2 regions of the Bradyrhizobium sp. CCGUVB23 genome follow, and region 2 is predicted to be linked to the other one. Evidence: predicted binding sites of a transcription regulator. Region 2 holds the regulator's gene; the other holds the start of a gene.
The links. Region 2 encodes LexA, which represses DNA repair genes until DNA is damaged. Its sites were predicted from a motif close to TGTTCNNNNTGTGTTCNG; they were not measured.
Positions count from the first base shown of each region.

Region 1: a site for LexA is predicted at 2,059-2,076, ahead of NLN62_RS19700 (helicase-related protein). Genes of this name have one in related genera too.

Region 1 covers NZ_JANADQ010000001.1:4,308,378-4,312,589, reverse strand. Annotated here, with positions in the region: gene NLN62_RS19700 (helicase-related protein) at 1-1,803, opposite strand, end outside; gene NLN62_RS19695 (DUF3108 domain-containing protein) at 2,531-3,382, opposite strand; gene rpmB (50S ribosomal protein L28) at 3,865-4,173, shown strand.
Region 2 covers NZ_JANADQ010000001.1:9,029,106-9,033,317, forward strand. Annotated here, with positions in the region: gene NLN62_RS42345 (hypothetical protein) at 1-169, opposite strand, end outside; gene glp (gephyrin-like molybdotransferase Glp) at 396-1,607, shown strand; gene lexA (transcriptional repressor LexA) at 1,783-2,481, shown strand; gene NLN62_RS42360 (hypothetical protein) at 2,649-2,855, shown strand; gene NLN62_RS42365 (hypothetical protein) at 3,070-3,507, shown strand; gene NLN62_RS42370 (ComEC/Rec2 family competence protein) at 3,516-4,212, opposite strand, start outside.

The sequences.
Region 1 (4,212 bases), 4.7 Mb from region 2:
GGCCCCGGTGAGGCGCTCGTCGGAGATGATGCGCAAGCGCGGATGCAGCGCTTCCTCTGCGGCAACGAGACGCGCCACGGCATCGCCGGTCCAGCGGATGGTGCCTTCCGAGGTCAGCACGAACTGCTCGTCGGGCGCAGCGCCCAGTTTCTCGGCACGCGCATTGATCTCGCCGGCGAGCACCGCCTGCGCAGCAGCCTGCAAGGCTTTCGCATCGGAGCCTGCTTCCGCAGCATCCGGTGCAAAGGTGAACCCATCAAGACGGCCGATGACGTGGCCTTCGACGATGACTTCGCCGGTCTTGCCGATTTCAGTATTCAAGCTCGTGTTCTCCCGCAGGCGGCGCATCAATACACTGGTACGACGATCAACGAAACGCTCTGTAAGCCGTTCATGGAGCGCATCTGACAATTTATTTTCGACCTCCCGCGTGACCCCCTGCCAGCGTTCGGGGTCTTTCAGCCAGTCCGGGCGGTTGGCGACGAAGGTCCAGGTGCGGATATGCGCGATCCGGCCCGACAGCGTGTCGATGTCGCCGTCGATGCGGTCGGCCTGGTCGACCTGGGCGGCGAACCAGTTATCCGGGATGCAGCCCTTGTCGATCAGGAAGCCGTAGAGCGTGGTGACGAGCTCGGCATGGGCCGCCGGCGAGAGTTTCCGGTAATCGGGGACCTGGCAGGCCTCCCACAGCCGTTCCACCGCCGCCTTGCCGTGCGCCTTGTCGCGGACCTCGCCGTCGCGGGCGGCGTGATCGAGCACGCGCATGTCCTCGGCGATCGGCGCGCGCGTCAGCGCCTCATGGCCGGGCGGCAGGTTCAGCGAGACCTGGAGCGCGCCGAGCGAGGAGAAATCGAGCTTCGAATTGCGCCACTGCAATACCTTCACCGCATCGAAGGTGTGGTTCTGCAGCGCATTGACGAGCTCGGGCTCGAACGGCGCACAGCGACCGGTTGTTCCGAAGGTGCCATTGCGCGTGGCGCGGCCGGCGCGTCCTGCGATCTGCGCGAACTCGGCCGGAGTTAAGCGGCGGAACTGATAGCCGTCGAACTTGCGGTCGGAGGCGAATGCGACGTGGTCGACGTCGAGATTGAGGCCCATGCCGATCGCATCGGTGGCGACGAGATAATCGACGTCGCCGTTCTGGTACATCGCAACTTGAGCATTGCGCGTGCGCGGCGAGAGCGAGCCGAGCACGACGGCGGCACCGCCATGCTGGCGGCGGATCAGCTCGGCGATCGCGTAGACCTCATCGGCCGAGAACGCGACGATCGCGGTGCGCCGCGGCTGCCGCGTGATCTTGCGGTCGCCGGCAAATTCAAGGCTGGAGAGCCTGGGACGCGTGATCATGGAAGCGCCGGGCAACAGACGCTCGATGATCGGGCGCATGGTCGCAGCACCGAGCAGCAGCGTCTCGTCGCGGCCGCGACGGTTGAGGATGCGATCGGTGAAGACGTGGCCGCGCTCGAGATCGGCGGCGATCTGCACTTCGTCCACAGCAAGGAACGAGACATCGAGATCGCGCGGCATGGCCTCGACGGTCGAGACCCAGTAGCGCGGATTCCTCGGCTTGATCTTCTCCTCGCCGGTGACCAGCGCGACGCTCTCGGCGCCGGCGCGATCGGCGATCTTGTTATAGACCTCGCGCGCCAGCAGCCGCAGCGGCAGCCCGATCATGCCGGACGAATGCGAGAGCATCCGCTCGATGGCGAGATGCGTCTTGCCGGTATTGGTCGGCCCAAGCACCGCAGTGACGCCCGCGCCAGGCGCGCGCTCGGAAGCAAAGGAGGAGGGAGGAAAGGCCATTCTGGGGATTAGCTAGTCGTGATTGGGCCGATTGTCAGTGGCGTTTGGGGGCGGAGGGTTTGCCACACACACCGCTGTCATCGCCCGGCGTGACCGGGCGATCCAGTATTCCAGAGGCGGTGCTTGAGCCGAGAAGCCGCGGCGTACTGGATGCCCCGGTCAAGCCGGGGCATGACAGCGGAATATTTGGGTGCATCGCCCGCCTCCCCCGCAACTGTCTCATTTTGCAACGCTTTCTCGCCCGCACTTAAGCTTCGGAACGACTCCGGAACGAATCGCGGCCGAATCGCTGACTCCCCTTTGCTTCCGGATTCGTTCACGCAGCATCTCGTGCCAGGTCGTTTTCAGGCGCACTAGATGGAGTTTTGGCCTCTCGCACAAGCGGCGTTTTCGGGGCGAGTTCCTTAACGTTGGGGACGGGCCGGAGTCGAATCAAAATCGACTGAGAGTCAAATGGATTCATCAGCCGTGCGAAGCGGAATACGGGGGGCCTTGCGGTACGCGCATCCCGGATTTCGCTTTGCTACATCGGGCTACGGGGCTCGTCACGCGCCTCGCCCATTTGTCGAAAACAACCCCATGCACAGTAGGGATAGACAAGCGGGGACACGCTCTCCACCATTTGTAGTAGGCCACCAACGCGTAGCCCGTATGGAGCGAAGCGGAATACGGGAGCCCCGGGCACGAATCCCGGATTACGCTTCGCTCCATCCGGGCTACGGGACGCCTACTGCGTCTTCGCGACCTTGGGCGGCTGGGGGACGGTGATGAAGCTGGTGGCTTCCAGCATGGCCGGCCCGAGCGGCGTCGGGATCTTCACCCAGAACGGCACCAGGATCCGGGTGCCCGCAACCGGCGCAAAGGCGATCTCGATGTTGCGCTGGGCGGCGAGGTATTTGATGACGGGGCGATCGGGGATGTAGCCGGCGACCGGCACGAAATAGAGCGCGCAGACCACCACCGGGCCGCGATAGCCCTTCTCCGCCTTCACGCTCTCCATGCGCTTGAAATCGAGCTTCAGGTCATAGCGCATGCGGCCGTCGAACACGGGGGCGCCGGTGTGGCAGGCCTCCGGCGACAACGGGTCACCGGTGCCGGGCACGCGCAGCAGCGAAGCCGTCATCGGATCCCAGACGCCGCGGCGATGCGCCTCGGTGACGACGATACGATCAGGATCGACCGGCGGCTCCGGCGCGATGCCGAACTCCTTCACATTGCCCTTGTCGAGGACGATGCGGATGTCCTCGGTCTTTTTCGAGGTGGTGGTGGACGCCTGGTAGCCGGTCGCAACGAGGGCGCCGTTGACGACGCGGCCCTGCGAGGCGCCGGTGCCGGACCCGCCGGTGAAGGATTTCAGGATGCCGATCGTGCCGCCGGAAGCGGCGGCCGAGAACACGTCGTCCTGGATGTCGATGGTCCAGGCGCCGCGGCCGACCGGAATGCCCGACAGCGTCGCCTCATACTGCGCCTCGAGCCGCCCTTGCGCGGAAGCCGGCGCCATATCCCAGCCGAGGCCGCAAAGGACCGTCAGGGCCAGCCAGCCGCAGGCACGCGGCCGGGGCGAGAAAGACAGAGGCATGATCACGTTCAGCTGCAATCCGATGATACCGCCAGTCCCGTACTTAAGCCAAAACCGGCGGCAAACAATGTCAGGGGTCGGGCAATCCGCGCCCGGCCGCTTGGAACCGGCCTCTCTTTCCGCTCCGATTACGCCCTTTATGTGATGGTAAGGCATTTCAATCATTGCCGTTTTCGTGAGCGGGGCCGCGTACTCGGTCACCTCTCCCGCCCCTTGTTCCGCCGTCATGCCCCGGCTTGACCGGGGCATCCAGTACGCCGCGGCCTCTCGGTTGAATCACAACCGCCTCTGGAATACTGGATCGCCCGGTCGAGCCGGGCGATGACGCCGGTGGCTGGGTCGAAAGCGCGGCCAAAAACTTGACGTCTTGCCCCTTCCCCCCTATACGTCCGCCCGCTCCCTGCAAGGACAGAGAATTTGCACCCCCGTGGCGCCCCGAATGGCCGCCGCAAATCGTTGGGGGAACGGAAAGGGTTTTTAACATGTCTCGCCGCTGCGAACTGACGGCCAAGGGCCCCCTCGTCGGCCACAAGGTCAGCCACTCCAACATCAAGACCAAGCGCCGCTTCCTGCCGAACCTCGTCAACGTGACGTTCATCAGCGAAGCCCTCGAGCGCAACGTGCGCCTGCGCGTCTCCACCAATGCGCTGAAGAGCGTCGACCACAACGGCGGCCTGGATGCCTACCTCGTCAAGGCCCGCGCCGGCGACCTCTCCCCGCGCGCGCTGGAATTGAAGCGCCAGATCGAGAAGAAGGTCGGCGGCGCTCAGCCTGAGAAGAAGGCGAGCTAAGAGATCTGCGAGCTGGGCCGGGGGCACGCGTAAGCGTCG
Region 2 (4,212 bases):
GCTTGGGTTGGGGCCGATCGAGACGCTGCCGTTGCGCGCGCATGCGGCTCGTCTTCTCCTTGAGTGCCTCGATCTCCTCGTCGAGCTTTGCGCTCCTGGATTTCGGCGGCTCATCGCCGCGCAGCTTCTCGAGCGCCTTCTCGACCGACAGCTTTGAAGTCTCTGCCATCAAGGCCTCCCAGACGTCTATTGACGCGCCTGCATGCGGTCGCGCGCAGCAATTCTGAGCCGGAAGCAGGACGACGCGATATTGTCCCAAAGGGCATCCCGCCGTCCTGCTGCTGGAGCGACATTTCATCTCCACCTTCGTGATCGCCCCTTTTGCCTCGACGCCCGCACTCGGCTAGAACGCAACGCGACCTGTCCTTACGATTTGCTCTGCAGGAGTTTTGCCCGTGGCCCTGATGCCGGTGTCCGATGCCCTCGCCGCGGTGCTTGCGGGCGTCGTGCCCGTGGCTGAGGAGATAGTCGCGCTGGATGCGGCCTGGCATCGCGTGCTGGCGCGCGACGTCGCGGCCAGGCGCACGCAGCCGCCGCAGGCGATGTCGGCGATGGACGGCTATGCGGTGCGCGCCACCGACGCGACGAAGGTGGGTGCAGAGCTCACCGTGATCGGCGAGGTCGCGGCCGGCCGGCCGTTTGCGGGAACGGTCGGCGCGAGCCAGGCGGTGCGGATCTTCACCGGCGGCGTGGTGCCCGATGGCGCGGACGCGGTGGTGATCCAGGAGGACACCGTCGCTGACGGCAAGCGCGTCACGATCAAGGAGGCCGCGATCGTCGGACGGCACATCCGCCCCGCCGGCGTCGATTTCCGCGAGGGCGACGTGCTGCTCCGACAGGGAGCCCGGCTGACCGAACGCGACCTCTCACTCGCCGCCGGCATGAACCATCCTGAGCTTGCCGTCCGCCGCCGGCCCAGGGTCGCGATTCTCGCGACCGGCGACGAACTGGTGATGCCGGGCTCGACGCCCGGCGCGGGCCAGATCGTTTTTTCCAACGGCTACGCCTTGCACGCGCTGGCGCGGGCCGAGGGCGCCGAAACGTTCGATCTCGGCATTGCAGCCGATACCGTTGCGGCGACCACCGCCGGTATCCGCCGGGCCCGCGAGAGCGGCGCCGACATCCTGATCACGACCGGCGGGGCCTCGGTCGGCGACCACGATCTGGTCAGGCCTGCGCTTCAGGCCGAAGGCTTCGAAATGGCGTTCTGGAAAATCGCGATGCGGCCGGGCAAGCCCATGATGCACGGCCATCTAGGCGCGATGCGGGTGATCGGCCTGCCCGGCAATCCGGTGTCGTCCTATGTCTGCGGCTTCCTGTTCATGGTGCCGTTGATTCGCGCGCTTGCGGGCCGCTCGCGCGTTCATCACCGCCGCGAGCGCGCCGTGCTCGGGCGTGACGTCGGGCCCAACGATGTCCGCGAGGACTATCTGCGTGCCAGGCTCGAGGAGCGCGAGGACGGCACGCTCGTGGCCGTTCCGGTCAACCACCAGGACTCCTCGCTGCTTGCGAATCTCGCTATGGCACAGGCACTTCTCGTGCGCGCGCCATTCGCGCCAAAGGCCGAAGCAGGCACGCCTTGCGAGGTGTTGCGGCTGCCCTTGTGAGTGCGATCTGATTCGCGCGTGACGCGAACTTCGCCGCGTTCACACAAAATTAAGTGGTTGCGGAACACATATCGAACATATAGTGTCCGTTCATGATTTGTTTCGAGCATCTAGCGGCTTCTGCTGAATCTGACGTCTCGGAATCGAACGACATCAACCGGGGGACTTGGTCGAGATGTTAACGCGCAAACAATACGAGCTTCTGCGGTTCATCAGTGAGCGCCTCAAGGAAAGCGGCGTGCCGCCCTCCTTCGACGAAATGAAGGACGCGCTCGATCTGCGCTCGAAGTCGGGCATCCATCGCCTGATCACCGCGCTGGAAGAGCGCGGCTTCATCCGTCGCCTGCCCAACCGCGCGCGCGCCATCGAGGTCATCAAGCTGCCCGAGCTTCAGGCTGCAGGCGCCGGCCGCCGCGGCTTCACGCCGAGCGTCATCGAAGGCAATCTCGGCAAGGTGCGGGGCCCAAGCGCTACTGTCGACGAGGGCGAGCGTCCGGTCGCCGTGCCCGTGATGGGACGGATCGCGGCCGGCACGCCGATCGAGGCGTTGCAGACCCGCAGCCACACCATCAGCGTACCGCCGGACCTGCTCGGCTCGGGCGAGCACTATGCGCTCGAAGTGCGCGGCGATTCGATGGTCGACGCCGGCATCCTGGATGGCGACATGGCGCTGATCCAGCGCAACGAGACCGCGGATACCGGCGACATCGTGGTGGCGCTGATCGACGACGAGGAAGCGACGCTCAAGCGCTTCCGCCGCCGCGGTGCGTCGATCGCGTTGGAGCCCGCGAACACCGCCTATGAGGTGCGCATCCTGCCGCCGAACCGGGTGAAGATTCAGGGCAAGCTGATCGGGCTGTACCGGAAGTACTGATTGCCCGGCAGATTGCCGGCCATCGCGCAGCGACGCGGGCGGACGGATTGTCCGCTCCGGCGGAATGGTGTTTCCGCTTCCACCGCGATTATCCTCACACCTGCGCAGAGCTAATCCTCAAGCACCGCAAGCGCGAATGCGCGGTGCACGATAAAGAGGAAAAAACCGTGCGACAGATGATTTTGGGCGTGTTCTCGGCGGCCTTGCTCGCGGGCTCGGCCTCCGCGAGCGATGCAGCGCAACACCACTGTGCCATCCGCAAGACGGAGCACGCGGTAACCAGCGCGCCATTCCGCAATTCCAACAATGCGATCGCACCCGCGCCGCAGGTGAGCTGGCCCTATTCAGGGTACTCCGCTCCTGCCGGCCGCTGATGGAAGCTCGCGTGAGTGAATGGTGTGAACCAAGATAGACTAACAGCGAGAGGCTTTGTTCCTGGTTTGCCGGGAAAGATAATGTGATCGGGCGACGCGCACACGGGCCGCAGATTTGCCCACAAACGCGATACACTCGAAGGCTTCCAACTCTGATAGAGGCCTGCGCCTCCGGGGGGGCGCGGACCTGCTATCTCGCATGAGGAGCACTCCGATGTGTGACTACAGCCTACATGCCGTTGCGACCCGCCCCGCTCAAGTCGGCGAGACGATCGTCACGACAACCTTCCGCGGCACCTCGACGCGTGGATTTGCGTCGGAGCGTGATCTCTCGGTTGCCGTCTGCCTCCTGCCGGGCACCGAGCTCGCCTTCGCCGACAACGTCCGCTACGACAATCGCTGGATCTGGACACGCACCGTCAATTCCCGCGTCGGCAAGTTCGGCAAGGTCGATCCGCACATTCCCGATCGTCATCATGATGCGATCGAATTCCCCGACGGCAACTACGTGCTGGTGACGCAGCTCGTCGAGGGACAGCGTGCCACCGTTCTGCAATTGCCGGTGACGCAGCCGCTCGGCGAGAAGACAGAGCAGCCCGCCGTCGAGCAGCACACGACCACGACGCCTACGACACGCCTGCCGATCGGCTGACGCGTCTTTCAATCCTCGGCCTGCAGGTCGGCCTCCGACGGCGTAGCGTCCTTGCTGCGTGGAGTAGCCGGCCGCGGTGCGAGGCTGAGCTCGAAATCGCTATCGCCGGCCTCAGCCGGCGACCAGGGGCGGTTTGCGCCCCTTGCTTTCACCGTTTGCAGCGTGAAACCGTCGCCCTCGCGCGATAGGGTGAGCGCGCCTTGCGTCTTCAGACGCTCGCGATCCACGACCATTGCCGCGCAATCGGTTGCTGCCGGCTTCGCCGTCACCACCAGCGCGGCGCGGCTGCAATCATCCGCCAGCGCGTCGACACGCAGCGAGAGCGCGACCAGACGACCATCAGCGAGCGGCGTCACGCAGCCGGCCTCGTCGCATGAGACGCCGTCGGCGAGCGAGGTAGCGGTTGCGCTGCGCGGATCGGCATCGGCTGCAAGCCACTCCTTGAGGAGAAAATTGTCCTTGCCGGTTCGGATCAGGTGCAGTTGGCGGTCCCTGCCGCGCACCGCGACGCTGTGGCCGTCGCCCGCGATCAGGATGTCGGGCTGGCGCACGTGCAGCGTCGAACCAATCGAGAGCGCGAGCACGATGGCGCCCGTCCAGCGCAGCGGCGTGCGCAACAGGCCCATCACGATGAGGCCGATGCTGGCGGCAATCAGCGGACCGGTGCCGAACGCGGCGATGCGGCCGACCGCGCCCGGCAACGCC